DNA from 2 places in the Salipaludibacillus sp. CF4.18 genome. Region 1 is predicted to be linked to the other one. Evidence: a T-box and tRNA genes for the amino acid it is inferred to sense, from the RefSeq annotation. Region 1 holds a T-box; the other holds one or more tRNA genes.

Region 1 (15,571 bases):
ACACTATGAAAAACCTAGTATTAAGAAAAAGAAGAAGTCCGAAGCGGCTCGTAATCGTAAGTTCTAAGGAGAGGGTGTATTTCCTTGAAATTTCTTGATCGATTAAATCAAGATATGAAGGATGCCATGCGGAGTAAAGATAAGCAACGCCTTTCGGTTATTCGGTCTGTAAAAGCATCAATTCAGAACGAATCTATCAACAAAGGTGAGGAGCTTACTGAAGATGAAATCTTAACGATTTTAAATCGTGAGATGAAACAACGCAATGAATCCCTCCAGGAATTTGAGCAAGCAAATAGAGAAGATCTCGTTCAAAAGACAAAAGTCGATATTGATATTTTGACTGAATATATGCCGTCACAGCTCTCTGATGAGGAGCTCCAACTAGTAGTGAATGATACGATTCAAGAAGTTGGTGCAAAGTCTAAAGCAGATATGGGTAAAGTGATGGGCGCGATTATGCCTAAAGTAAAAGGCCGTTCAGATGGATCGAAAATTAGACAACAAGTGGAACAATCATTAACTTAATTAATTAACGAACGCCTTGTAGAATTCTACAAGGCGTTTTTACTTTGTCTGAGTTTGTTTGGTTGATGAGCAAGGTGATCATTTAAGGTGAGGGACGTCAAATGAACGTGTAAGGTGAGGAAATGATTGGGTACGGGGGTGGAATGAAAAGGAAAGGAACAAATGAATACGAAAGCTGCTCAAATGAACGTGTATGGTGAGGAAATGATTGGATGCGAGGATGAAATGAAGAGGAAAGGAACAAATGAATGCAAAGCTGCTCAAATGAATGTGAAAGGTGAGGAAATGATTGGATGCGGGGATGAAATGAAAAGGACAGGGACAAATGAATACATAAGCTGGTCAAATAAACGTGTAAGGTGAGGAAATGATTGGATGCGGGGATGAAATGAAGGTGAAAGGAACAAATGAATACGAAAGCTGGTCAAATGAACGTGTAAGGTGAGGAAATGATTGGATGCGAGGGTAAATGAAAAGGAAAGGAACAAATGAATGCAAAGCTGCTCAAATGAATGTGAAAGGTGATGAAATGTATGTATCCGATGATGAATTGAATGAGTCCCCCTTTTCATAAACGATCTGCCACAAAACCAATGAATACTTTTTCTTTCTTAAGGGTAAAGAATAGGAAACGATAATATTTGGAGGTATGTACGATGACGAAGAAAAATTATTATGTAACTTGGAATTCAGGTGATTCCATTGAACTCCTTCCTATCAAAGCTGATTCACGAACGATTCAATATGAAGTAGAGGCAGATAGGGATGAATACGAAAAATTAAAACTCCTCATCGGTAAAGTGAATGAAAAAGACGTAATGCAAGAACATATATTTGTACGACCATTCGATGAAACTGCTGATGATGCAGATAAAGAAAAACTAAAGTCGGATGAAAAGGAATTGTTTGATTATATACAAGCTATAGGAACTGAGAAGACAAAAGCACACTTTCAAGAAATGAATTAAGCGTTTGTACATTGTAGCACCTCCACCTACTGTTCTAAGTGCTACATGAAGAAGCGAGGGAACGCTCACTGTTTTAAAGGCTGTCTCAAAAAGGTATTTTGTATCTTTGGAGACAGCCTCTTTCTTTATGTTTTCTGAAATAAAAGGTAAAATAAAAGAAGTAATTGTTAATAGTATGATTAGTGAAACTTCATACTGACTTATCCGTAAATAAATTTATGGGAGAAAACAGTAAGAAATAGAAAGGGGGGTCAGAAAAATGAATAAAAAAATAAGGCTAATGATTTTTTCATCTATGATTATCCTGGCTTTTGTCTTATTAATATTCTCCCCACCCCAGGCAGAAAGTGAAGGTGAAGGTGATTTAGTATACTATATACCAGTTGAGCAAGCTGTAGAAAGAGGCTTGGAAGCTTTTCTAAACCGTTCTATAAAAAAGGCGGAGGAAGAGGGAGCAGACCATATTGTTTTGGAAGTAGATACACCTGGTGGTTTGGTAGATGCAGCGGGCGATATAGCTAAGCTGGTGAGAGATACAACGACACCAACCACGGCTTTTGTTGTTGGTGAAGCAATGTCTGCAGGTGCTTATATCTCTCTAAATGCTAATAAGATCGTTATGATGCCAGGAACGGAGATGGGAGCTGCTCAAGTAATTGATGGCTCCGGGAATGCTGCAAGCAGCAAAGCCCACTCCGCATGGCTTTCAAGAATGCGAAGTGCTGCGGGTTTAAACGATAGAGATGAAAAATACGCGTTGGCAATGGCCGATCCGCAAGTGGATTTACCTGATTACGGTGCCCCGGAAGGCAAACTTCTTTCATTAACTAGCGAAGAGGCTTTGGAAGTTGGCTATGCCGAAGCAGTTCTAGAGAATAGAGAAGATCTTCTTGCTTTCCTAGGTATGGAAAATGCTGAAGAACGGGTAGCTGAAGTTAGTTTAGCCGAAAAAATTGCCCGATTTGTTACAAATCCTATTGTTATCCCGATACTTTTATCTGTAGGAAGCTTAGGACTAGTATTAGAATTATTTTCTCCCGGCTTTGGAATCCCCGGTATTATGGGAGCAACTTCATTGTTTTTGTATTTCTTTGGACATTTAGTTGCGGGATTCGCTGGTTGGGAAACTTTAATTTTGTTTGGAATAGGGGTAATATTACTCCTGATTGAAATTTTCTTACCCAGCTTTGGAATTTTCGGGATTATGGGAATTGGTGCAATAGTGGGGAGTCTGGTGTTAAGTTCATACTCCACATCGTATATCCTTTTATCCGTTGTAATTGCAGGAATAATTACAGTAATTGCTTCTATTATGTTTATTAAATATGTTGGATACCGTGGGCCATTTAAAAAGGTTATCTTAACTGCTCAAACGAAAACCGACCAGGGTTACGTTTCTAATGCGTCTCGCAGTGAGATTGTAGGAGAGGTAGGCGAAGTATTAACAAGCCTTAGACCTTCAGGAACTGCGTTAATAAAGAACGAACGACTTGACGTGGTTTCTGAAGGAGGATATATTGAACAAGGAAGTAAAGTCAAGGTCATATCTGCAGTTGGCTCTCGAATAGTTGTTCGGGAAGAAAGACTCGGGTCTGATGATTAATCGGTTGAAAAAGGAAAAGGAGGAAAACAAATGAACTTAGAAGAGATTGGTATATTTATTGTCATTGGTCTTATTATAATTGCAATAGGTGTACTTGTAACATTTGTTCCAGTGGCATTGTGGATTTCTGCATGGGCTGCTGGTGTTAAGGTAGGTATTTTCGAACTAGTTGGAATGAGGCTTCGTCGGGTTATACCACATCGTGTTGTTAATCCATTGATTAAAGCTGTAAAAGCTGGTTTAGAACTCAATACTAACAAGCTTGAAGGCCATTATTTGGCAGGTGGTAACGTAGATAGAGTCGTAAACGCTCTCATCGCTGCACAACGAGCAAATATTGATTTGACATTTGAACGTGCCGCTGCTATTGATCTGGCAGGACGTGATGTACTAGAAGCTGTTCAAATGAGTGTTAATCCGAAAGTAATTGAAACGCCTTTTATTGCTGGTGTGGCAATGGATGGTATCGAAGTGAAAGCCAAAGCTAGAATTACTGTTCGTGCTAACATTGATCGCCTTGTCGGGGGTGCTGGAGAAGAAACAATCATCGCCCGAGTTGGTGAAGGGATTGTATCTACAATTGGTTCCGCTAAAAATCATGCGGCAGTGCTGGAAAGTCCAGACATGATTTCTCAGACGGTATTGAAAAAAGGCTTAGATGCTGGTACAGCGTTTGAAATTCTATCAATTGATATTGCTGATATTGATATCGGTAAAAACATTGGAGCAGGATTGCAAACGGATCAAGCAGAAGCTGACAAGAAAATTGCTCAAGCTAAAGCAGAAGAACGTCGTGCTATGGCTGTTGCAGCTGAGCAAGAAATGACAGCAAGAGTAGAAGAAATGCGAGCGAAGGTTGTTGAAGCGGAAGCAGAAGTACCTAGGGCTATGGCGGAAGCTTTCCGTTCAGGAAATTTAGGGGTAATGGATTACATGAACTTCAACAATGTCAAGGCAGATACGGATATGAGAGGATCTATCGGTAAAGCTACTGACTCAAGTGAAGATGATACAAATAACCCAGGATCCAATCGGTAATGATTGAAAGAGGGACTTCCTTTTGTTCCTATTATGAAGGGAGCGTAGATTAATGGAAGGTATATTCCAATTATTACAAGAATCACCTCTTATTCTCTTTTTCATCATTGCAGCATTGATTAGCTTTTTTCGTGGCAGTGCCAAAAAGAATGCTCCGGAACAAGGACAGTCGCAGCATAAATCAGAAACTGATAATCGAAAGCAAGAGGTTGATTGGAAAGATATTTTTCGCCAGGAAGAACGGTCAGCGGATAATTATCCCCAAGAACGTCAAGCAGAGGATCACTCAAATGACTCAGATTCAAGGAGTGCATCGCTATCAGAGGTAGATGCTGAAATAGGCACTGCAAGTCATGAGCTGCAAGAACGTTATAATAGGCTTCAAGAGCGTAAAAAACAAGCAATGAAAAGAGCTGGAGAAGTGGATGATTCTGCAATAGGTCGTCCAGGAAATGCAAGGTCACCTAAAGTCAGACTCGACTTTAGCAGAGTTTCTGGAAACGATGCAGTAAAAGGAGTCATTTGGGCAGAAATTTTAGGGAAGCCTAAAGGACGAAGACGCCCATAATCATATAGTTAAACTTGAGAGACTAGTTTGATTTATCACTTTTAGTGATAAATCAGCTAGTCTCTTTTCTTTTTTGTGATAGTAGAGTGATTAAATTCATACATATTAGTGGAGAGGTGGTTCAACATGAAGCAATTTCATAAATGGGTAAAAAAGTGGATGGTAAATTATTTAGATTTACCTGCCGATGTTGTGATGGATTTACCTAGGATCACTTTGGTTGGGAACCTTCATATTTATATTGAGAACCATCAAGGTGTCTTGTTATTTACAGACAAGGAATTAAAGCTAGCTTTAACGGATGGGGAACTTTTAATTAGAGGTGAACAGTTCATCATCAAGAAAATCCATGCTGAAGAAATATTACTTGAAGGAAAAATAAAAGATGTCCATTATCTCGATAGAAATCGTGACTGAGAGGAGAAGTAAATATGCGTAATGATTGGCTGAAGAATTACAAAGGTTTCATGAAAATTCGGATCAAAGAGACGACTCCTGAGAAATTTATTAGACTGAGCAAAGAAATTGGTTTAGAGATATGGGGGATTGAATACGAGTCAGAAGAGATTTTCACAGCCCATGTTAATTTAGAAGATTTGGGGGCTGTCAAAAAAGTGGCCAAGCTTTTGTCCTGCAAGGTTACATTTACGAGAAAGAAAGGCGCACCTTTTTTATGGGTAAGCATATGGAATCGCAAGGGAATGGTTATGGGTATATTAAGTTGTTTTCTCTGTATAATTGTGCTTTCTAATATGGTTTGGAAAATTGAAATAGATGGAGCTACTCCGGAGTTAGAACACGAAGTAATGACAACGATAGACGAATTGGGAGTTAAAAAGGGAAGTATCGCATTATTTTTGCCACCTCCTGAACAAATTCAAACGCATATCATGAATGAAAGAGAAGATATTACTTGGGTAGGGGTTACAAGACAAGGCTCATCTTACCACTTCCAAATAGTGGAAAAAGAGATTGTTGAAAAAACACCTGCTACGATAAACGGTCACTTAGTAGCAACTAGAAAAGCGATGGTTCATGACTTTTTTGTAGAAAAAGGAAAATTGGTCGTGCGTGAGAATGAACTTGTCGAAAAGGGTGATATATTAGTCTCGGGTAATATAGGTAAAGAAGGAGAAGAAAAGCAAGTGTCAGCTACAGGAACAGTTCTAGGAGAGTTTTGGTACAAAGCTGACATTGAGGTCCCTCTTTTATCCGCTGTGGAAGAGTTAACTGGAGAAGTTCAAAAAAAACATTTTATCGGTAATGATCGATTCCAATTTCCGATATGGGGGATAGGTAAACCTAATTCAGAGGAAACAGTGAAAGAAATTTTTAGAGAGAATTGGGAGATACTAGGTGTAACTCTTCCCATTTCATATGGGTATTCTTATGAATACGGAATAGAAGATATTGAAAAAGAATTGCTAAAAAAAGAGGCATTGGAAATTGCTATGGAGGAAGGGAAAAAAAGTTTACTTGATAATTTTTCCAATCACGCACAAATTATGGATGAAAAAGTTTTGCACCAATCAATTGAGGGTGGTAAAGTAAAGGTATCCATACACTTTAAAATCATCGATGATATCGCGGTGAGACAGCCTATCATTCAAGGAGACTGAGTAAATTTGACGGAGAATAAAAAGACAATAGATTTAAACATTCAAGGGGCAAATGAAGTACAAGCTTTGTTTGGACCAAATGATAAACATTTACAACGACTGGAAGAAACGTTTTCAACAACGATATTAACAAGAGGTCAAGAAGTAACTATTTCTGGTGATGAAGAAACGATTAAGCATATTGTTGATATTTTAGAGATGCTATTAAAATTGATTAGAAATGGTGTCGCTATTCAAGAAAGAGATGTTGTTTATGCATCTCAGCTATCTAATCGTGGCTTATTGGATGAGATGACTGACTTGTACGAAGATAAAATAACAACGACATCCAAAGGGAAACCAATTTTGGCGAAGACTTTAGGTCAGCGTCACTATGTATCAGCAATCCGAAAAAATGATATTGTTTTTGGGATTGGGCCCGCTGGAACAGGTAAAACCTATTTAGCTGTGGTATTAGCAGTTCATGCATTAAAAGAAGGACATGTAAAAAAAATTGTATTGACTCGCCCTGCGGTTGAAGCCGGGGAAAGTTTAGGGTTCCTGCCAGGGGATTTAAAAGAAAAAGTAGACCCTTACCTGCGTCCTTTGTATGATGCTCTACATGATCTATTAGGAGCTGAACATACAGAACGTTTGATTGAGCGAGGGACAATAGAGATTGCACCTCTTGCATATATGAGAGGGCGCACATTGGATGACTCATTTATTATATTAGACGAAGCACAGAACACAACATCAGAGCAAATCAAGATGTTTCTTACACGTCTAGGGTTCGGTTCCAGAATGGTTATTACAGGTGACTTAACACAAATAGACCTTCCCCGTGGCAAAGTGTCTGGATTAAAAGTCGCAACTAATATTTTGAGCAATGTGGAAGGTATGTCATTTATCCACTTAGAACCGTCTGATGTAGTTCGGCATACGCTTGTGCAAAAAATTATTCGTGCCTATGAAGCAGAGGATGATCGCGAAAATAAAACTAACTAAAAATGGATAAGTTTATGAGTAGGGTCTTTAAAAAGGGAGGGTGGGCATGTCTTTACGTTCATCAATTGACCAGCATACGTGGTGGAATAAAGTAAAAGCACACAGATATATCAGAATATCTCTATTTTTTATTTTAGGAATGGTTACATACGGATTATTGGTTTCGAATGTCATTCCTGATACTTTTGAGGTAGAACTTGGGACAATATCCGAGCAGGATATTCGCTCCCCTTTGACGATTGAGAATAGAGAAGAAACCGATAGACTAAGGCTGGACGCTTATGAATCTGTTGAACCCGTTTATTCTCTAAAACCAAGGTACGCTCAAAATCAAATAGAACGTATTCAGGATGTGTTTCATACCGTTAAACAAGTGAGGGCGGAAGCCGATCTTGCTGAGTCTGAATTTGAAATTGATTTACAACTAGATGTTAGAGAAGATGCACCTGAGAATGATGAGACGCTCGACATGACTGGACCTATAAGTACTGATGATATGCTGGAAAAGGTCAGGACTACGTTAACACAGCAAACAAGTGATGTGTTATCTGATGAGACGCTGATAACTTTGCTGGAATCATCTTCTGAAAATTTGCAAATGGCTCAAGAAACGACAACAAGTGTTGTGGATGATGTCATGAATATTGAAATTCCGATGGACCAAGTATCAGAGGCGAAAGATCAAGCAGAAGAAAAAGTATTAACGGCTACTGCTAACTTTCAATTATCGAGAGCGATGATTGAAATTGCACGATTTGGAATAACTCCTAATTATATGTTAGATGAAGAAGCAACTTTAGAAGCTAGAGAAATGGCACAAGAACAAGTTGAGCCGGTTATGGTCAGAGAAGGACAACTGCTCGTTGAAGAAGGACAAGTTATTACTTCTGAACTTTATCAAAAGTTATCGCTGGTAGGGCTAACAGAAGAAGTTACGATGTTTTACCCATATATAGGGCTTGCAATTATAGTTATTTTATTAATTTCCATGCTTGGATATTACTTAAGTGATGCAAAAACCTCTTTAAAAACCAATAATACGCATTTACTCATGTACTCATTAATTTATATTCTTTCACTAGGAATAATGAAGTTAGTCAGTATCATGCACGGCATTGAATTAGATGGAATTACTTACATTGCTCCAGTAGCAATGGGAACTATGCTTTTAACGATATTATTAAACGCGAGAATTGCTCTGTTTACGAGTATGGTATTTGCAATTATCGCAAGTATTATGTTTAACAACCAAGCGACAGGGATATTAGATTATTCGCATGGTGTGTATATATTCTTTAGTGGCATAGCAGGAGTATTTTTCTTGAATAAATCTCATCGGGTGATGAGGGTACTCCAGGCTGGTATGTTTGTTGCAATTATCAATATTCTTGTCGTTATGGCGCTTCTTATGCTGAAAAACGCCCAATACGGGTGGATGGATATAGGATCTAACTTTGGTTTTGCTGTCTTAAGCGGCTTTATCGCAGCAGTTTTAACAATTGGGCTACTTCCTTTTATTGAGGCAGGATTTGGGGTACTGTCAAATACCAAGCTCATTGAATTATCAAATCCCAATGATCCTTTATTGAGAAAGATTCTGTTAGAAGCACCAGGAACTTATCATCATAGTGTGATGGTAGCCAATTTAGCAGAAGCAGCGTGTGAGGCGGTAGGTGCAAATGGATTATTGGCTAGAGTTGGGGCATATTATCATGATATTGGAAAAACAAGAAGGCCTCATTTTTTTATAGAAAACCAGATGAAAATGGGTAACCCTCATGATAAATTGAGCCCTCAACTAAGCAAAACGATCATAATAGCTCATCCATACGATGGTGCTGAGATGCTACGTGCCAATAAATTGCCGAAAGAATTAATTGATATTGCAGAACAACACCATGGAACGACATTGTTAAAATTCTTTTACTACAAAGCGAAGCAAGAGCTTGGTGAGGATGTGTCTGAAAGTGATTATCGATATCCCGGTCCGAAGGCAATGACAAAAGAATCAGCCATTGTAGGCATTGCGGATGCGGTGGAAGCAGCAGTGAGATCTATGCAAAACCCGACACCCGAAAAAATTGAGTCGCTTGTCAGAAAAATTATTTCTGACCGGTTGGAAGATGGTCAGTTTGATATGTGTGATTTAACATTAAAGGAATTAAATACGCTAGCAACATCTTTATTAGAAACGATGCAAGGAACTTTTCATTCAAGGATAGAGTATCCGGATGATGAAATTGCCGAAAAAAAGGAGGGGTAAAACAATGAGTAATTATACAATTGATTTGCTAGATGAAACAGAAACACTCTCTAGTTTTGACCAAGAATTGGTCAGTAATGTTATAAGAACTGCATTGACATATGAATCTATTGCAGAGGAATCTGAAATTTCAATTATATTCGTAGATGAAGAAAAAATACATGAATTAAACAAAGAATATCGTGGTATCGACCGCCCAACAGATGTGTTATCTTTTGCATTAGATGAAGGAGACGACGTTGGTGAGACAGGCGAAGTTCCGAATTTATTGGGAGATATTATTATTTCTCTTCCTCAGGCACATGCACAGGCAGAAGAGTATGGTCATGATTTTCATCGGGAGCTTTGTTTTTTAGCTGTCCATGGCTTCCTTCACTTAGTGGGATATATTCATGATTCTGAAGAAGATGAACAAAAGATGTTTTCACGTCAAGAGGAAATATTGCAGGAACATGGACTCAAAAAATAACCAGCCATTTGTCTCGTGGAATCGCCTGAAGAAGAGTTTCTTTTATGCATCTCAAGGAGTTCGGCATACATGGAAATACGAACAGAACTTTCGTATTCACAGTGTTATTTCGATCGTAATTATGGTGGTGGCGCAATTATTAACTATTCCTTTCACCGAGCAAATTATCTTAGTTGTTGTCATTGGTGCAGTCCTTGGAATGGAATTGATTAATACTGCTTTAGAGCACATGGTTGATCTTGTTGTACAAACATATGACGAGAGAGCAAAAATTATTAAGGATGTAGCAGCTGGTGCTGTATTTATGTTTGCTTTGACAGCAGCTGTTGTGGGATGTATGATATTCCTTCCAAGAATATACAATCTTTTTTTCTAAAAGAAGTAAATAAATTAACGAACTGTTTTCGTAAAACTACTAGCTAAAATTGGTCAAATTCACAGTTATTAGAATTGTCCGGAAACTGCTATATTAAATATTTTCAATGTGAAGGTGATGAAATGGATAAAGAATCATTATTAAAAGAAGCAAAGTTCGCAAGAGAGAAAGCTTATGTACCGTATTCTAAATTCCAGGTAGGTGCAGCTTTGTTAACGAACGATGGTGTCGTGTATCATGGGTGTAATATTGAAAACGCTGCTTACAGCATGACTAATTGTGCCGAGCGCACAGCGATCTTTAAAGCAGTCTCTGAGGGGGCTCGAGACTTTAAGGCAATCTCGGTCATTGCGGACACGGAGGGGCCTGTATCACCGTGTGGAGCGTGCAGACAAGTGATGTCTGAACTACTACAACCAGATACAATGGTATATTTAACAAATTTAAAAGGTATTACATCAGAATGGAAAGTTACTGAACTATTACCAGGAGCTTTTACACCGGAGGATCTACATGGAAAATAAAGGAACTAAGAAATCTGGATTTGCAGCCTTAATTGGTCGACCAAACGTCGGAAAATCGACACTTTTGAATAATTTGCTGGGTCAAAAAATCGCCATCATGAGTGATAAACCTCAGACAACGAGAAATCGTATCCAGGGGGTCTACACAGAAGATCGCGGTCAACTAGTGTTTATTGATACACCAGGGATTCACAAGCCGAAACACCGTTTAGGTGATTTTATGACAAAAATAGCCCAAAACACGCTAAGAGAGGTAGACGTTGTCCTCTTTTTAGTTGACGCTAAAGAAGGAAAAGGTGCAGGAGACAGATTTATTATTGAACGTCTTAAAAATTTGCAGACGCCTGTCTTTTTAATTCTTAATAAAATTGATGAAGTACACCCTGATGAGCTGTTACCGCTTATTCAACAATATCAAAACTCTTTTTCGTTTACAGAAGTGATTCCAATATCCGCTTTAAATGGAAATAATGTCAATACTTTAGTGGATCAGGTTTTTTCCTACATGGGCGAAGGACCGCAATACTATCCTGAGGATCAAGTTACAGACCACCCTGAAAGATTTCTTATGTCAGAAATGATAAGGGAAAAAGTTTTACATCTGACACATGAAGAAATTCCACACTCTATCGCTGTGGAGATTGAACAAGTAAAGCACCGGGACAATACGGACACGGTGTATGTTGGAGCAACGATTGTTGTAGAAAGAAGCTCTCAAAAAGGCATTGTGATTGGTAAGCAGGGAAAATTACTTAAAGAGATAGGAAGATTAGCTAGGGAAGATATTCAAAAGATTCTTGGGTCAAAAATTTTCTTGGAACTTTGGGTAAAAGTAGAAAAAGATTGGCGTAATAAGCCAAAATATTTGAGAGATTTTGGTTACGGGGAAGAAGATTACTAAGTGGGTAATTATTTCATGATTTATTCCTTACGGAGAGGGTCATCCTAATAATTGAGGAGAACGAAAAAACGTTCTTTGCATGAAAGGGGCGAGGTTTAATGAAACATTTAACTTGGAATCTTTTTGCAGTTACAGGACACCCGGAATCCTATTTACTTTATAAAGAGGTAGAAAGGGATGGAATGGAAGAAAACCCTCTACAAGAAGAGGGACTTTCCTCGGAGGATCAAGAGTCGCTTCTTCACTAAGTTAATGCTTATGAATTAGAGGTGGTGGCTTTGTTACAAAAAATAGAGGGAATCGTTATTAGAACAACTAACTATGGAGAATCAAATAAAATACTAACGGTTTATTCCCGGGAATTTGGCAAGGTTGCCTTAATGGCCAAAGGAGCGAAAAAACCTAAAAGTCGGTTTGCTTCAAGTTCACAATTATTTATTTATGGCTCGTTTGTATATCATCAATCTAAAGGGATTGGCACTTTAAACCAAGCGGATATTTTGGATTCATTCCGTGAGATTAGAAGTGATTTAATGTTAACGGCATACGGGGCTTATATGGTTGAATTGCTAGATAAACTTATTGACGATCGCGAAAAGAATCCGTATTTGTTTGAGTTAATTTATCAGCTCCTTCATCACTTGAATGAAGGAGAGGATGGCGAAATACTGTTACGGATATTTGAAACAAAAATGTTGGCTTACACGGGTTCAATGCCAGTACTTCATGAATGCACAAATTGTGGCAGATTTGATCTGCCATTTGTGTTTTCTTTACGCCAAGGTGGTGTTTTATGCTCTCAATGTATGCATATAGATGACTACCATTTAAAGGTTTCCTCAGCAACGATTAAATTACTGCAATTATTTCAGCAGTTGAATCCAACTAGGATCGGGCATATCTCGGTCAAAACGGAAACAAAACAGCAATTGAAAAAAGTCTTGGAAATGTACTACCAGGAACATGTTGGTGTGTATTTGAAATCAAAGCGCTTTTTAGATCAAATGGAGAAGTTTACAGATCAACACATTGACACGTAAGTGTTCTTTATGTAATATGTTAGAAAAGTGAAAGCAAAACGATTTTGCTGTATAAGCATAGATCACACGTTAGAAGCAAAAGAAATTTTTTTATTATACTTATAAATGCGAAGAAGGAAAATAGTACTTACTTAATCTTGACAAAAGCGAGCTTAGGGCGGTGAAAGCTAAGCGTCAATGACAGTAAAGAAGGCGTTCCGGAGCATACTTTAGAAAGAGGCATATTCTTATATGCAATTAGGGTGGAACCGCGGGTAACTCTCGTCCCTATGTCCAAAGTCTGGGCATAGGGATGAGAGTTTTTTGATTTTATAAGAATAGTCTAATGTTTTAGTTTTGTAAACACTATTATTGGAGGGGTATGAAAATGAACGTTCAAGAAATGATTTTAACGTTACAAAAATTTTGGGGCAACCAAAACTGCTTGATTTTGCAACCTTATGACGTGGAAAAAGGTGCTGGTACGATGAACCCTATGACATTTTTAAGAAGTATAGGACCAGAGCCGTGGAATGTTGCGTATGTAGAACCTTCTAGACGTCCGGCAGATGGAAGATACGGTGAAAACCCGAACCGTTTATACCAGCACCATCAGTTCCAGGTAGTCATGAAACCTTCTCCAGACAATATTCAGGAATTGTATTTAGAAAGCCTTAAACAATTAGGAATAAATCCAGCAGAACATGATATACGCTTTGTGGAGGATAACTGGGAAGCTCCGACGTTAGCTGCATGGGGACTAGGTTGGGAAGTATGGCTCGATGGAATGGAAATCACCCAATTTACTTATTTCCAGCAAGTAGGCGGTTTAGACGCTAAGCCTGTATCTGTTGAAATCACTTATGGTATTGAAAGACTTGCTTCATACATTCAAGATAAAGAAAATGTATTTGATCTTGAATGGGTGAATGGATTCACGTATGGAGATGTCTTTTTACAAAATGAATATGAACAGTCAAAATATGCGTTTGAGGTTGCAGATGCAGCGATGCTGTTTGATTTGTTCTCTAAATATGAGAAAGAAGCACAGAGAATTTTAGAAGAAAAACTTGTTATACCTGCTTATGACTATGTTTTAAAATGCTCGCACGTATTTAATCTATTAGATGCGCAAGGTGCCATATCGGTAACCGAGCGAACGGGGTACATTGGACGGGTCAGAAACTTAGCAAGGAATTGTGCTCAGCAGTATTACAATGTACGGGAAGATTTAGGATTTCCAATGTTGAAGGATAAGGAGGAAACATCTCATGAATAATCAATCGTTATTGCTAGAAGTTGGATTAGAAGAGATGCCTGCGAGATTTGTCACGGATGCAATGAACAATCTATCGGGATTAGTAGAAAAGTGGTTGAAGGAAAATCGCCTTCGATATAATAACATAGAGGCTTACTCAACTCCAAGACGCCTAGCAATAGTCATTAAAGGGTTGGAAGGAACACAACGTGATATTGAAGAAGAAGCAAAAGGACCTTCTAAGAAAATTGCGATGGATGAGTCAGGAAACTGGTCGAAAGCGGCTCAAGGATTTGCAAGGGGACAAAAGGTTTCTGTCGATGATTTATTTTTCAAAGAATTAAAAGGCGAGGAATACGTTTTTGTTAAAAAGCATGTGACGGGTCAAAAGACAGTTGAACTTCTACCGCAATTAAAAGATGTTATTCTGCGTGTTCCTTTTCCTAAAAACATGAAGTGGGGTGCCAATGACCTCCGTTATGTCAGACCCGTGAAGTGGCTTGTAGCATTATATGGATCCGAGGTTATTCCGTTTGAAATAACGAACGTCCATACCGGCAATGAAACGATAGGACATCGTTTTTTAGGGACAACGAGACAGCTGGCTGATGCTGATAGTTACGTTGAAACGCTTTTAAGTGAGCATGTTATGGTAAACCCAATGGAGAGAAAAGAGGCTATACGCACTCAAATCGAGCGAATAGCAGAGAGTGAAGACTGGGTCATTCCTATTGATGACGGATTATTGGAAGAAGTAAATAATCTGGTAGAATACCCTACAGCTCTTTTTGGAAACTTTGACGAACGATTTTTAAAAGTTCCTGATGAGGTATTAATTACATCGATGCGTGAACATCAGCGATATTTCCCGGTGAAAAATAAAGCAGGAGAGCTGCTGCCTCATTTCGTGACTGTCCGTAATGGTGATCATCGTCATTTAGAGAACGTTCAAAAAGGAAATGAAAAAGTATTACGGGCACGCCTTGCTGACTCTGAGTTTTTCTATCAGGAGGATTTGAAAAAGTCACTAGATTCAAGGTTACCTCGTTTAGAAGCAATTGTTTATCACGAAAAACTTGGTTCTGTTGGTGACAAAGTTCGGAGGATAGAAGAAATTTCAGAAAAGATCGCTGTAAAAACAGGAGCTAGTCCCACTCAACTTAATCAAACAAAGCGTGCTGCCCAACTAGCAAAGGCTGATTTAGTAACCCACATGGTCAATGAATTTCCGGAACTGGAGGGAAGAATGGGGGAAGAGTATGCTCTAAAGTTTGGTGAAGAAGCAGAAGTAGCGAAAGCAATCCGTGAGCATTATTTACCAAAACAATCTGGTGATCAGCCACCAAGCACGTCTATTGGTGCCTATGTTAGCGTAGCTGATAAATTAGATACAATTGTTACTAGTTTCGGAATTGGTAACATACCAACCGGTTCTCAAGATCCACATGGC
Region 2 (15,571 bases), on a different contig from region 1:
TTTACGGGCTAATTGCAGGTACTGTTTTATATGGCGAATTAAAAATCAAAGAATTACCAAAGATAATTAGTGATGCAGCTTTAACAACTGCAACAATATTAATTATTGTTGGAACCGCTACTGCATTCGGTAGACTGCTAACGGTAGAACAAATTCCAAATCAGGTAGCTGAAGCAATGCTCTCTATTTCCGATAATTCGATCGTAATCATTTTACTTATCACACTGTTACTCTTAGTGGTTGGTTGCTTTATGGATACGTTAGCAGCAATTATTATCTTAACGCCAATTTTATTGCCAATTGCAGTGAATATTGGATATGATCCTGTACATTTCGGGATAATTATGATTGTAAATTTAGCAATTGGCTTTATTACTCCTCCGCTCGGAGTAAATTTGTTTGTTTCATCCGGAATTTCAGGATTATCGATTGAGGCAATATCAAAAGCCATCATTCCATTTTTTATTGCGATGCTCGTTACGTTGATTGTGATTATTTTTATACCTCAATTATCATTGATGCTTTTAGGGTAGTTTCAAGTACTTGTTCAACGTTTACTTTTAAATAAAAGGCTCTGTTATCGTCCAATTTTAATTTTGAAAAAACACTACTTACGTTATATGGGCAAGCAAATCGGGAAAATACCCTGATGGGTCTCAGTTGATTCTTGCGTGAGTTCCGTGTATTTTTTCAAATATTAAAAAATCTAAAAAATTTGGCATTGCAAGAACGGTAAATAGCGGAAAGGTGGGGTTACTATTGGAAGAAAGTAAAAAAAGAATTAATGTTCATATTGATGAAACACAAACAATCATCGAGTTAACTGGAAAGCTGCAACAGTTCAATTCGGATATTTATTTACAAAAAGTTATGCGGGGAAATGTATTAGAAGCAAATGTGAAAAGCTTTCTTGGTCTTGTAACATTACACCTAGAAAATGGGGACAGTATTTCTGTTCGCGCAGTAGGGGAAGATTGTGAGGAAGCATTAGAAGCAGTCGTAGACTTTTTAACGTGACAACGCAAAAGGAAGAAAAACAAAAGCAAGTTCGCCTATTAGGAGAAATGTTTCCTAATAGGCATTTTTCGATATTTGCGGAGGGCTGACCAGGTCTTTTTATTCAGCGGTTATAAAATTATTAGTATTTAGAGATTGATCTCTAGGCTACTGCTTTCCGCGGGACAATGCTACTGCAATGCAGTTTTGCTAACCTGACTATTTAACATTCACTGTCGTAATTTTCCTTAATAATAAAAAGGATAGACAAAATAATAATAGAGAAATAGCAAACAGTTGGAAGAAGAATAAAAGATTTATGTCTGAGAACAAGTTAATAAAGAAGTCGAAAATCCATCCTTTTGCAATCCCAACAAGTAAGGCAATAACCATAATTCCTGTTACACTTCCTCCGCCGGCTAATCCATATTTATAAAATAGTAAACTGATAATAAACATGAATACAGAGAGGAAAAACAAAATGCTTGAGTCGATGATCACTCGATTTAACCATGTATCTTCGAGAAGAGATGCAGGATGGATGAATTCAAAGGTGTGGATACTAGTGATTTCAGTGAATTTTAACGTAAGTGATTGAATAATACTTGCAAAAATAGCTTTTGCAATCGATAATCCTAAAAAGAACAAGCCGAGACTAATAAAAATGTTTTTTCTAGTAGCTCCCAGTTTCAAAGAAAAAGGAATACTTTGCTTTACGGTTAGGAACCCCAAGATCCCCATATAAATATAGATGGAAAAGGGAATCCAAAGTAAAACCCTCCATCTTCTACGCTTAGCAAAAAGTAAGCGAATGTAAGAGAGATCACTAAGATGCTTAATAAAATAGTCCAAAAAGTTATCAGTGAGTATCGTAAATCAGTGATGAAAAAATATAACAATCCTTTAATTTGTCTTCCCATATTAGGCACCTCTCTTTCCATCAGTTAAATAAATCATTAGTTCTTGAATTGGTACACCTTCAGCAGTAAAACCTTGTTTTTTAGCCTCTTCTATACTCCCGTAAATATAGGCAGTCATCGTTCCGGCAAGACGTTTTTTTACAATTACCTCTTTGTCTTTGATATATAGTTCTACCTCTTCGGTATTACCGGAAACAGCGCAAGTCCTGTCTCTAAGGGTATCCGCATTTTCTTGTAAAACAAGGGAACCTTCTTGTAAAATTAGTACCTCTTCAAATAGTAAACTTACTTCATCAATAAGGTGGGTAGAGAATATAATAGTTCTTTTTTCAGTTTGATATTCTTCTAGAAGTATTTCATAAAATTTCTGACGTGAAGGGGCATCCAGACCAATATATGGTTCATCAAAGATAGTAATTGGTGCTTTGCTTGCTAAACCGACAATAATTCCAAGAGATGATTCCATTCCTTTTGAGAGACTTTTAATTTTTGCGTTTAGATTAAGGTTGTATTCATTAATAAGGTCATCAGCTAGTTTATGATCCCAGGTAGGATAAAAATAAGAAAAGATTTTGAGCACATTTTTCACTTTCAAATCCTTCTTAAAATTGTCTCCTTCTTTCATTAAACAAATTGATTCTGTTAACTCCTGATTATCAAATGGATTTGTACCATTAATTAAAATCTTCCCTTCACTGGCTAAAATATTTCCGGACAATATATCCATGAAAGTAGTTTTTCCTGCACCATTTCTACCTAGAAGACCGTAAATTTTTGGTTCTTCTAGCGTAAAGGAAACATTATTTAAGGCATGTTGCTTCTTGTATTTCTTGGATAAGTTTTTAACTTCAATTCTCATCTACAGTCCCCTCCATTTTTACCATTTCAATTAAATCAATGTTACTGATTCCTAGTTTGATTGCTTCTTTTTTTAATGGATCCATGTAGTTCTTGTAAAATATTTTTTTTCGCTTATTAATCAGAATTTCTTTTGCATTGTCGGTTACAAACATTCCAACACCCCTTTGTTTAATTAGGATATTTTCCATGACTAATTCATTTATTCCTTTTGCAGCAGTAGCTGGATTTATTTTGTAATAGGCTGCAAACTCATTAGTAGAGGGGATTCTTTCTGCTGTTTTAATTGTTTCATTTATAATAGAATCTTCAATTTGTTCTTTAATTTGAAGAAATATTGGCTTATTTTCATCTAATGAACTTTTCATTCATGCAACCTCCTTACCTGGTTAGTTACTTATGTAATTAACTATATAACCAATGAACAAAAAATGCAATATATTTTGTTGATATTATCAGAAATTAACATCCATTTTTCGTTTAGATGGTTTATTAAATCAATAGTAAACTTTCGGTTGTAGTGTCAATTTGATAAACTAATGCTTTAAGGAGGGTGATTATTGTGAGTGTAATTTTATATGATTTATTTTTAGTTATGATAGGTATTGTGCTCGGTGTATTTATTAGTGATCCTCTCAAAAATATAGTTACTGGTAAATACAAGGAAGATGCACGTCAAAAGAAACGGGTTAAGCTTTTAATACATATTCGTGAAAATAATACAAAGACGTATCCAACAACAACTGAACTGGCAGAAAAGGTTTTTAGCAACTGTTTATAAGCTTTTAAAAGAAATTGAAGGAATTGGTTTAATTAAAGGCGTGGGGAATGGAGAACAGGAAATAGAAGATACTAAATGGAAATATGAAAAGAAACAGATGTAAAGAAACGATGTGCTAAAAAAGTTGGATTTCAAAAATTAAAAAGGGGATGTGGCATTCACTCGCCACATCCCTCTCGCCGTAATTTATTTACTGATAAACATTTGTGTCCAGTGATTGCCGTTTGGATCATAACCCACACCGATGTGGGTGTAAGTTCCGTTTAATATATTTTCTCTATGACCGGGACTATCCATCCATGCTTGCACAACTTCTTGTGGTGATCGTTGACCTTGAGCGATATTTTCTCCAGCGGAACTATAATTAATATCAAAATCCCTCATCATATCAAAAGGAGATCCGTAGGTTGGGCTAGTGTGGGAAAAGTAATTATTTTGCTGCATATCCGTCGATTTTGCTCTGGCTACATTACTTAAAGCATCATCAGCTTGTAAATCGGAAAGTCCATTTTCTCTTCGCTGCTGATTGGTTAAATCGATAACTTGCTGCTCTTCTTGTTGAGTACCTTGATTACCACCTTGCGTCGTATCAGGCTGTTGCGCTTGTTCAGGTTGCTGAGGCTGTTGACTAGGCTGACCTTGATCTGGTTGCTGACGTTGTTCCTGTTTAGGTTGACCTTGATCGGCTTGTTCAGGTTCCGGTTCAGGCCGGGTCTGCTCGGGAGCAGGTTGCTCTTGGTCTGGAGAAGGTTGTTGAATATTTAGATCTGGAAATCCTTCTCGAGGGAAAAACTCGTTAAGATTAGGTATTCCTTCTAGCGGGAAATTACCATGATATAATGCTTCTGGATGGGACTGTTTTTCATCAATTTCAAAATCAAATTCTGCTTCTTGCACTTGAAATGATTTCGTGTGTGGATATTCAGAGCTTGACATATCCGTTTTAATACTCGAAAGGTTGTCATCCTCTCTAGTTTGAAGGCCATTTTTCATATGCTGACCTTGTAAGCTTTGTCTTTGCCCTTCATAAGCGTTATTCATGTTATTGTCACCGCAAGCAACCGTCATTAAAATGAAACACAGTGATAATAATAGTAATATTCTCTTCTTCATTTATGATCCTCCTCGTTTTATCTCCTCTATAGCTTTTCTTATTTAACAGAAAATATAGATGGGAAATAACGAGAAAAAACCATTAAATTTTTAGTCTCTGTTTTTAGACTTCATTGATTCTTAACCATTTACAATTTTTCCGCCATTTACATGCAGCACTTGTCCTGAAACGTAAGATGAATCATCAGATGCTAAATACACATAGGATGGGGCGAGTTCAGCGGGCTGTCCTGGTCGTCCCATTGGAGTATCTGTCCCGAACTTAGCAACGCTGCTTGCAGGAAATGATGCAGGGATGAGCGGTGTCCAAATTGGCCCGGGAGCAACCCCGTTTACTCTAATTCCTTTTGAGACAAGATTTTCCGATAAAGATCTTGTTAATGCAACTAAAGCGCCTTTTGTAGCGGCATAATCCATTAATACAGGCATACCTTGATAAGCCACGATAGAAACAGTGTTCACGATATTGCTTCCTGGTTTAAGGTGGGGTCTTGCTGCTTTAATTAAATGGAATGCAGAGAAAATGTTTGTTTTAAAGGTGCGCTCCAATTGCTCAAATGATATATCTTCAATCTTCTCTTGGTAATGCTGCTCGGCAGCGTTATTTATTAAAGAATCCAATTGACCATACTCGTCGATAGTTTTACTTACTGCTTCAAAGCAAAACTTCTCTTCACCGACATCACCAGGAATGAGCTTGCAAGGAGATCCGTAGCTTTCCACAATAGCTTTTGTTTTTTCTGCGTCATCATTTTCATCTAAATACACGATCGCTAATTTTGCACCTTCTTTTGCAAAAGCTATTGCTACAGCTCGTCCAATCCCACTATCTCCTCCTGTTAATAACACAACTTTATCTTTTAACTTTCCTGAACCTTTGTAGTCAGGATCATCATATACGGGCTCTGGATTCATTTCACTTTCTATTCCAGGCTGTCGCTGTTGTATTTGTGCTGGCTGTCCTTCTTTTTGTAAGTCCTTAATGCGTGAGTATTTCACGTAAAACACCTCTTTCAGTTATTTTCTAGATTTTCATAAAATTAATTCCACAATTTATATATAACCATTTTCGCGGAATTGATAACATCGGTAATTATTATTGACATTTTCTAAGCAGAGTAGTAAAATAGATATCAGGTTATTAGAAGAATCAGTTGAAAGAAGTTAATACTGCGGGTGTAGTTTAGTGGTAAAACCTCAGCCTTCCAAGCTGATGATGTGAGTTCGATTCTCATCACCCGCTCCAATTTTATTTATAAAAATTAAAATATATGTTAATTATGGGAAGTAGTGTTTCTACTATAGAAACGCTGCTTTTTCGCTTTGTAAAGATATTATAGATATTAAATAGAAAAAAAGGGGGGGAATACCGTGATGAATGCCCAGTTAAAGAAAGAACTAATTGCATATAGTAAGCATGTAGGGATTGATAAAATTGGGTTTACATCCGCGGACCCTTTTGTAACACTCAAGTCCCGCTTAAAACAACAGCAAGAATTAGGGTATCAATCAGGATTTGAAAAAGGCTCGCTTAAAGAGCGAACAGAACCTCAAATGCTTCTACCCGAGGCATCAACAATTATTTCTATTGCGTTAGCTTACCCTTCAAAAATGAAAAATGCACCTCAATCAAAACGAGGGGATAGAAGGGGAATATTTTGCCGGGCCTCGTGGGGAGAAGATTATCATCATGTATTAAGGAGAAAACTAAATCTTCTTGTCGAGTTTATTGAAAAAAAAGTGCCTGGTTCTAAGTCAACCGCAATGGTTGATACCGGAGAACTTTCGGATAGAGCTGTCGCTGAAAGAGCGGGTATTGGCTGGAGCGCTAAAAACTGTGCGATCATTACACCAGAGTTTGGATCCTATGTATACTTGGGTGAGATGATTACTACAGTTGATATACCGGAAGATCAACCTTTGCTTGACCAATGTGGTTCTTGTAATAAATGCGTAGATGCTTGCCCAACTGATGCACTCATTCAGGGAGGACAATTAGATTCGAATAAATGTATTGCCTTTTTAACGCAAACGAAAGGGATGCTCCCGGAAAGATACAGAAAAAAGATTGGTAATCGTTTGTATGGATGTGATACATGTCAAGTAGTTTGTCCAAAGAATAAAGGCAAGGATGCGCACAATCATCCCGAGATGGAGCCAGATCCTGAGACTGTAAAACCTACATTAATTCCTTTACTTACGATTAGTAACAGAGAATTTAAGGAGAAATACGGCAAAATGTCAGGATCATGGCGAGGGAAGAAACCTATTCAACGTAATGCAATTGTCGCACTCGGATTCTTTAAAGAAAAAGAAGCGTTAGAAACACTGTATACATTATTACTTGAGGATCCAAGACCAGTAATTCGAGGAACATCTGCGTGGGCTATCAGTCAAATTACTTCTAGTAATGAAGCTGAGACAAAGCTTAAAGAAGCGAAAAAGAAAGAAAATGACTTAGAAGCAGAGGCTGAGATAGATAAAGCGCTTAAATCACAGGACAAGGAGCGGGGTCCTCTTCGAACAAAACGATGAAGTTCAGTAAGATAAGCTTTAGTAGACTGAACTGAAGGAGGAGCAATTGATGGCGAAACATCCGTATTATTACGCTGAAATGGATAGTCCAATTGGTATTTTAACTGTGGTTCAATCGAGCAAAGGGGTTTGCTTCATTGAATTCGGTTCAGCAAGTGACACAAGTACTTCTATCAATATGAAATTAAGAAAATTACAGATCAATGCAACACTACTAAACGAGAGCCCCCCCTTGAAAATGGTTGAGGAACAACTTTGCGCTTATTTTAATGGCGAACTTAAAGATTTTCGTTTACCCCTTGATTTAATCGGTACGAGATTTCAAAAGTTAGTGTGGGAAAAAGTGGCTAGTATTCCTTATGGTGTCACTAAATCCTATAAGCAAATTGCTACAGAAATAGGTTCCCCAAAAGCTGTAAGAGCCATAGGAGGAGCTAATAATAGAAATCCAGTTCCTATTATCATTCCTTGTCATCGTGTAATCGGTACCAATGGTTCTATGGTTGGTTACGGTGGTGGTTTGGATAAAAAGGAAATTCTGTTAAGGCTTGAAGGATCATTTGAGCGAATTTCTTCTTAACACCCCATCTTATAAATAGAATACCTGCCCTCCTCCAAAACTTTTGGAGGATTTTTCTTTTTTTTAGGGTGATCCTCACTGTCCCTTGAATATGTATAGAACGAGTGACAAGGAGGGGAACAATTTTGAAAAAGACAATAGAAGTGTTGGAACAGTATTGGAAAAATTGTCTCGTTTGTTTTGTTGGGGAGGAAGATCATTTAAATGGGAATCCATTCATTCGTGAAGAGGATGCAGATGCATGTAAAAGGAAATTAAAAGAACAAAAGACACGTCAGTGTACAACAATGAAAAATAGTGTTGATGTCGAAGTACTTAACCATGAACATTTGGGCGAACGAGTTGTATTTGATTATTTAATGAAAATAACATATTTTCATTTTCATAAGAAAAAAGCATACTTGGAAGAAATAAATCAGTATCGCAGAGGTGTTATTGATGGAGAGGAAATGGTCGATGATTACCTAGTGTATCCAGATGGCTATTCAGACAATGAAGAGATTGACTCATATAAAAAACTAGATTTAACCACTGATCAGCGAAATAATGAAAGATTTGAATATGAAAGACTTGCTGCTACAAGATATGCGGAGAGATGGTGGGATGATTATAATCCTGAGTACAATTCCTTTGATGTTGATTGTACAAATTATATATCGCAGTGTCTTCGTGCAGGTGGAGCACCGATGAAAGGGATACCAAACCGAGGCGAAGGCTGGTGGAATACGAATAAGAATTGGAGCTTCAGTTGGGCAGTCGCCCATTCTTTTCGATGGTATTTAAGTGGATCTAATAGCGGATTACAAGCAAGAGAAGTATCTTCAGCGGAAGAATTAATGAGAGGAGACGTTATTTGTTATGATTTTAACGGTGACGGACGCTGGCAACACACTACAATTGTAGTTGACAAAGATGCGAATCGAATGCCCCTTGTTAATGCCCATACAACGAATAGTCGTATGAGATATTGGGCATATGAAGACTCTACAGCTTGGACACCTAAAATAAACTACAAATTTTTTCAAATTGTAGAGCAATCAAATCTGAAGTGAAGAGTTTCTAATTATGGCCCTCTTTAATAAGAGATTATGATATAGTGAAAATATATTTTTTAGGCTTTTCCATAACGCTTTTGAGTATGTCTAAATCTGTCCAAAGAAAGATACGGTGTTTCTATGCGAATACGAATGAGATGTTTCAGAAAAAATTTTATAGTAATGAGTTGTTTAATCGTTATCGTTGTAGCATGCTCACATGCAGAGGCTACTTTCTCTCAAGCGAAGAAAGAGCTTCCTTTTCCAGTACTCATTCCTGAATCCGATTTGGATGGGTGGGATATGGAAGAAACAATTTATGAAGATGAACTTTTGGTATCAAGTTTTATTGGAGAAAATAATCGGCAAATCGACCTTATACAAGATCAAAATATTCAAGGACTAGATATTCCCTCTTTAAGAGAGCATCTTGATTTGAATATGGATTTTTCCGGAGTACGTAAGCCTGATACTGAGGTTGTAGAAGTTTCTGATTATATTGGGGAGCTTAGCTATTTTGCCGATCCTCTCCCTTCTATTCAGTATACGTTTGTTGATAAAAAAGGGTTGTTTGAAGAAACCAATGAAAAGGTACCTTCTTATCAGGTAATTGGTAAAGAAGTATCCACAGAAGAATTAATTCTTTTTGTCGAAAGCTTGGAAGCCTCTTCCTAATCTATTAGAGAGGCTTCTTTCTTTTGTTTGGTTGTCATGGTAAGATAGCTTTTGGATAAAGAATGAGTATACTAGAGGTGAAAGCAGTGGGATTACACGTCGTTTTACATGAACCAGAAATACCTGCAAATACAGGTAATATAGCTAGAACTTGTGCCGGGACAAATACGGGATTACATCTCATACATCCACTAGGGTTTTCAACGGATGATAGAATGTTAAAACGAGCAGGCTGCGACTATTGGCCGAATGTTAAAGTTGATCATTATGATAATATAGAGGAACTTTTTTTGAAGTATCCTGAAGGCGAGTTTTACTTTATTGAAACAATCGGGACGAAACATTATCATGAGATTGATTACAGTGACTTGAAAAAAGATTACTTTTTTGTGTTTGGCAAAGAAACAAAAGGACTTCCGAAAGAACTAACAGAGAAGTATCAAGAGAGATGTTTTCGTATTCCACAAACGGATAAGATACGCTCATTAAATCTCTCGAATACTGCAGCCATCGTTGTATATGAAGCGTTGCGTCAACAAAATTTTCCGTCCATTGGATAGGCTAAATAAAAAAACCGTCACCAACAAACATGGGACGGTTTTTTTATTTTATTTTTTGTGAGGGTTTGAGTTATATCCACCTGTAAAAATGGCGATAAGAAAGACTATACAAACACCTGTAATTAAAGCTAGTCCCATGGGAATGCCTCCTTAGACGTTATCTACACCTCAATATACCATGTTTTAAGAGAGAAAGAAACATTGCGGACCTAAATTTTGAGTGTGGAAATCTTTGAATCTTAGTATAAATAACGTATAATAATGATAGTAAAAGGAGGTCGTATTCATGTATGTTGTAATGAATGAATTGCATGTACCTAAAGAGGGACGAGAAAACGTAGCAAATCGTTTTGCCGAAAGCTCCGAGAAAATGAAGCAGGTTCCTGGTTGCTTGGATTTCTTATTTTTAGACCCAGAAGAAGATGATAATTATCAAATAGTGTTAACGAAGTGGGAGACAAAAGATGACTATGAGTCATGGATCCACAGTGATTCTTTCAAACAGGCTCATAAAAAAAGACGTGAGAACCTTGATAAGAGTCCTACTTCCGGAAATAAAATTTATGCTTATGAAGTGAAACATCATTTATAAAACTTAAATAAATAGCGAGAGTATTTGACACATTCTACTGATATTTAATTTTTATCAATAAGGTTAGTTTATGCTTAAGGTGTTTTCATAAAGACTGTTGAGTACTTGGAACGAGGGTCTGGAATCCGCTCAAGGCGGTTAATTTCCACGGGCACTGCTAACAGTCTCCCCGCGAAACCAGCCCGTGGCGTCTTCGACAGTTATGATCCTGCCGGAGTAGCCGCTTTTCGCTTCTTTGAATTCTTTTCAAATACAACAAAGTTTATCAGATTACATAAAAATTTATGTTTATAATAGGGGTCAATTATGAAAAACACTTATTTAACTAGTCATTTTCCTCTTATTGCAATTCTACTGTTCGGTCTTTCATTTGCGATTTATTTAGAGAGACTGGCTATTCAGTATTTACAGGAAATCGGTTTATACTCTGGTATGATTGAATTCCTTTCGGCAAGAGGGATTGACCTTATTCTTTTATTTGTTTTATGGCTGTTTTTCTTCATGCTGTTTGCGGCTATGAAGTTAATAGCTGTTACGGTGAATGAGCTTTCTTTACTTTTTTTTTCCCGGGATCAAGATGGAAGCGAATTGAAAAATGTTAGGAAAGGCTCCTGGATTTTTCTAATAGGTGGTATCGCATCGGTTCCCGCTACATTTGAAATTTTTGCACTATTGGGTGTGTTTGTTCTAACTTGTTTTATTTACTTTATTTACTTCATTTATCGCGTCAGTGATTCATTATCAGCCTTTGCCCTAATTGGACTAATTTTCTTCCATCTCTTTTTTTGGTTTGCTTTTTTAGCAGTTATTTTTTATGCGATCGTCAAGTTATATAATAGTATTATTGCGGGGTTACCTGTTTAAGATTCACACATAATAGCAACATAAGGACACTGAAAAAGTGATGAACGATTTTTTCAGTGTCCTTATTGTGTTCCATTGTAGCTGCCCAGTTTCTGCAAAATAAAAATTAGCTTTACCAGTCCTTATAGTTGATTAATTAATACCATTCATAATATCACGCCACAATTTGGTATGAAGATTTTGGCTGCTTTCGTTTATTAGAGAGCTTGGCTCATCTTTGCCCATCCATAATCCAGTCGTATAACGATCATTCATTCCGATAAACCACAAGTCATGAAATTCATTTGTAGTTCCTGTTTTCCCTCCTGTATAACCAGCACTATTCAAACGAGCTGCTTTTCCAGTTCCTTCTGATACAACTTTAGCGAGCATTTTTCGTAAATCTGCAATTGTATCCTCACTCCATATTTCTAAATTTTCTTTTTCCATGGAGTACAGGACTTCTCCATCGGCGTCCATGATGTTACGTATGGCTTTAGGGGAATGGTATATTCCGTCCGTTGAAAATGTAGAGTAGGCCTGAGTTAATTCATTAACAGTCATCCCATGTTCGAACCCCCCTAATGCTGAGGGAAGTTTATAATCAGATGAGCTGACTTTTGCAAAATTAAATTGATCTACATAAGAAAAAGCAGTTTCAATTCCAACTGTGTCAAGCATTCTAACCGCAGCGGTATTATATGAGTTTTTTAAGGCTGTTTCTATTGTCGCTTTCCCATAAATAGCACCACCAAAATTCTTTGGAGAATAGCCATTTCGATTAATAGGACCAGCATCAATAACAGAGGCCATATTTAGACTTGTTTCTTCAAGAAGAGGGGCATATACAAGCAATGGTTTGATTACTGATCCGGGTTGACGGTAAGCTTGGAAACCGCGGTGAAAATTAAATTTATCATAGGAAACTCCTCCAGTAATTGCGACAATTTCTGCTTGCTCATGATCGATAATAGAAGTCGCTGCTTGAATGGGTCTATTTTCTAATAAACGATTTATTGTTGAAAGAGCATGCGTTTGAATACTTGGATTTAAAGCAGTTTCAATGGTAATTCCGGATGATATCAACTCCTCTACCCGTTTTGCTAATTTTTCTTCGAAAGAAGTTCGTTCTTCCTGTGAAGAAGCGGAATGTATTTTTTGCATAAATCCCTCTTCAGCTGAAACAATTTGCTTTAACTCATAATGAACATATGTTACATAATCAGGAAAGCTATCTTTTTTCTCATATATCTCAAGGGTAATCATATCCTCTAAAGATTCTTCTAGTTCCTTATCCGTAATAAACTGATTCTCATACATTTTTTCTAATATCCACTCTTTCCGTTGATGAGTATTTTCGCTATTGGTTAAAGGATTATAATGAGCAGGGCTATTAGGGATTGAGCTGAGAAATGCAATTTCTGCAATACTTAGTTCATCTGTCTTTTTACTAAAATAATAGTTACTTGCAGCTTCTATTCCATATACACCATTTGAAAAATACACAGTATTCAAATACATTTCCATAATATCGTTTTTGGAAAATTTCTTTTCTAGGTGATAAGCATAGAGTAGCTCAGTTAGTTTCCGTTCATATGTCTGAGAATGAGTTAAATATAAATTCCGTGCCAACTGTTGTGTTAACGTGCTTCCTCCTTGTTCAATTGATTTGTTTTGAAGGTTTACTAAGAAAGCTCTTGCTATGCCCCCAGTATCAAATCCTTTATGTGCGTAAAACTTTTGGTCTTCAGCAGCAACAAAGGCTTCTACAAATTTGGATGGAATATCTGAGTAAGATACTGCGATTCTATTTTCTTCTGAATATATATCAGAAATAATATTACCATCGTGGTCTAAAATTTTGCTGTTATAGGTTAAAATAATATCTTCTAATTGAATAGTCTCGCCGAGGAAATTATCTAATGATTTTACGGAAGATAATTCTCTGGCAGTCCACATAAAAAACAAAGAAAAAACACTAACAAATAAAAGGATGAAAAAGTTTCCAATCATTATACGCATAATCTCACACACTCTCACTATTAATAAAAAAGCGGTACGGTCTTTTCAAAAAAGAATTTATTATATTTATTTTACTTTGAATCGGAAAGAAGCGAAAGTGATTATCCTATATCTTTATATATATATCTTTTTGAATGTTTAAATTCCTATTGAATTCCTGCATTTAATTCGAGCAAAGAACCTTTAATGACTATTCCAGAGCATAAAAATAAGTGATGAATGAATGGTCAACTTATTTTCATTTTTCATAGGAAAGTGAATCTTCTTTTAGGTGTTTGCATAAGATGAATCATAACTTTAAAAATGAAAGACCAGCTATTAAGGAGGGTATAATGAACATTATAAATAGAATTCAAGAGCACAGAGAAGAAGAGGAGAAGTTAAAGTGGGAAGGTACCTTCGCTGATTATCTGGATATTTTACATGAACATCCGGAAGTAGCCCAGACAGCTCATTCCAGAATTTATAACATGATTAAAGATGCGGGAGTAGTTGAGGAAGATGGTAAAAAAAGCTACTTATTTTTCAAAGATCAAATATTTGGCTTAGAAGAAGCTATTGAAAGATTAGTAGAAGAATATTTCCACTCTGCAGCCAGAAGATTAGATGTTAAAAAACGAATTTTACTTTTGATGGGCCCGGTTAGTGGAGGGAAGTCAACACTCGTTACAATGATAAAGCGAGGTTTGGAGCAATACACTAGAACAGATAAGGGAGCAGTTTATGCGATCAAGGGTTGCCCGATGCATGAGGACCCTCTTCATCTGATTCCACAACATATGCGCAAAAGTTTTTTCGAGGAATATGGAATTCGTGTAGAAGGAAATCTTTCTCCATTAAATATGATGAGGCTAGAAAATGAATACGATAATAGGATTGAAGATGTTCAAGTTGAACGGATTTTTCTTTCAGAGGATCGAAGAGTTGGTGTCGGTACATTTAGTCCTTCTGATCCAAAGTCACAAGATATCGCCGATTTAACTGGAAGTATCGACTTTTCAACGATCGCAGAGTATGGCTCTGAGTCTGATCCGCGAGCCTACCGTTTCGATGGAGAATTAAACAAAGCCAATCGAGGTGTGATGGAATTTCAAGAAATGTTAAAGTGTGATGAAAAGTTTTTGTGGCACCTTTTATCTTTGACACAAGAAGGTAATTTTAAAGCAGGTAGATTTGCGCTAATATCAGCTGATGAAATGATCATTGCACACACCAACGAAGCTGAGTATAAATCGTTTATTTCGAACAAGAAAAATGAAGCATTACATTCTCGAATGATAGTTATGCCGATTCCATATAATTTAAGAGTAAGTGAAGAAGAACGAATTTATCAAAAAATGATCCAGGAATCCGATATTTCCCATGTCCATATTGCCCCACACGCGTTAAAAGTGGCAGCAACTTTTACAGTATTGACCAGATTAAAGGAATCACAGAAAAAAGACGTAGATTCATTGAAGAAAATGAAACTTTACGACGGACAAAACGTAGAAGGTTTTAATAATCAGGATGTGGAAGAATTGAAAAAAGAATTTGGGGATGAAGGAATGGAAGGTATTGACCCCAGGTATGTCATCAATCGTATTTCATCTGCGATTATTCGGAAAGAATTAACTTCTATCAATGCTCTTGATGTTTTACGTTCTATAAAAGAAGGTTTAAATCAGCACGCATCCATTAAAAAAGAAGATCGCGAAAGATACTTGAATTTAATTTCAGTTGCAAGGAAAGAGTACGACGAAATGGCCAAGAAAGAAGTTCAAAAAGCATTTGTTTATTCCTATGAGGAGTCGGCGAAAACGTTAATGAATAATTATCTAGATAACGTTGAAGCATACTGTAACAAAAATAAACTTCGCGATCAGTTAACTGGTGAGGAAATGAATCCTGATGATAAACTGATGAGATCTATTGAAGAACAGATAGGAATTTCTGAAAATGCGAAAAAAGCTTTCCGGGAAGAAATATTAATTCGAATTTCAGCCTATGCGAGAAAAGGTAAAAAGTTCAATTACCATTCCCATGAAAGACTGCGGGAAGCAATTGAGAAAAAGTTATTTTC

What was found. The T-box of region 1 lies ahead of glyQ (glycine--tRNA ligase subunit alpha). A T-box ahead of a tRNA ligase gene usually reads a tRNA of that ligase, here a tRNA-Gly.
Region 2: it encodes a tRNA-Gly, which carries the amino acid that the T-box ahead of glyQ (glycine--tRNA ligase subunit alpha) is inferred to sense. The anticodon was not compared.

Annotation. Positions count from the first base shown of each region.
Region 1 is NZ_JBIMEV010000002.1:55,052-70,622, forward strand. It holds gene rpsU (30S ribosomal protein S21) at 1-67, shown strand, start outside; gene ACHABW_RS02050 (GatB/YqeY domain-containing protein) at 85-528, shown strand; gene ACHABW_RS02055 (hypothetical protein) at 691-891, shown strand; gene ACHABW_RS02060 (hypothetical protein) at 1,185-1,496, shown strand; gene ACHABW_RS02065 (NfeD family protein) at 1,756-3,099, shown strand; gene floA (flotillin-like protein FloA) at 3,130-4,137, shown strand; gene ACHABW_RS02075 (hypothetical protein) at 4,190-4,705, shown strand; gene yqfC (sporulation protein YqfC) at 4,832-5,122, shown strand; gene yqfD (sporulation protein YqfD) at 5,137-6,324, shown strand; gene ACHABW_RS02090 (PhoH family protein) at 6,331-7,311, shown strand; gene ACHABW_RS02095 (HD family phosphohydrolase) at 7,358-9,574, shown strand; gene ybeY (rRNA maturation RNase YbeY) at 9,579-10,043, shown strand; gene ACHABW_RS02105 (diacylglycerol kinase) at 10,027-10,419, shown strand; gene ACHABW_RS02110 (cytidine deaminase) at 10,542-10,943, shown strand; gene era (GTPase Era) at 10,933-11,844, shown strand; gene ACHABW_RS02120 (YqzL family protein) at 11,943-12,092, shown strand; gene recO (DNA repair protein RecO) at 12,123-12,884, shown strand; T-box leader at 12,986-13,156, shown strand; gene glyQ (glycine--tRNA ligase subunit alpha) at 13,252-14,142, shown strand; gene glyS (glycine--tRNA ligase subunit beta) at 14,135-15,571, shown strand, end outside.
Region 2 is NZ_JBIMEV010000063.1:6,128-21,698, forward strand. It holds gene ACHABW_RS22465 (TRAP transporter large permease) at 1-533, shown strand, start outside; gene ACHABW_RS22470 (HPr family phosphocarrier protein) at 760-1,017, shown strand; gene ACHABW_RS22475 (hypothetical protein) at 1,216-1,728, opposite strand; gene ACHABW_RS22480 (ABC transporter ATP-binding protein) at 1,918-2,775, opposite strand; gene ACHABW_RS22485 (GntR family transcriptional regulator) at 2,765-3,142, opposite strand; gene ACHABW_RS22490 (hypothetical protein) at 3,337-3,555, shown strand; gene ACHABW_RS22495 (CAP domain-containing protein) at 3,742-4,668, opposite strand; gene ACHABW_RS22500 (SDR family oxidoreductase) at 4,789-5,667, opposite strand; tRNA gene ACHABW_RS22505 (tRNA-Gly) at 5,841-5,914, shown strand; gene queG (tRNA epoxyqueuosine(34) reductase QueG) at 6,043-7,203, shown strand; gene ACHABW_RS22515 (methylated-DNA--[protein]-cysteine S-methyltransferase) at 7,253-7,783, shown strand; gene ACHABW_RS22520 (amidase domain-containing protein) at 7,909-8,835, shown strand; gene ACHABW_RS22525 (hypothetical protein) at 9,001-9,492, shown strand; gene trmL (tRNA (uridine(34)/cytosine(34)/5-carboxymethylaminomethyluridine(34)-2'-O)-methyltransferase TrmL) at 9,555-10,052, shown strand; gene ACHABW_RS22535 (antibiotic biosynthesis monooxygenase family protein) at 10,339-10,644, shown strand; gene ACHABW_RS22540 (DUF5366 family protein) at 10,951-11,508, shown strand; gene ACHABW_RS22545 (transglycosylase domain-containing protein) at 11,641-13,509, opposite strand; gene ACHABW_RS22550 (PrkA family serine protein kinase) at 13,842-15,571, shown strand, end outside.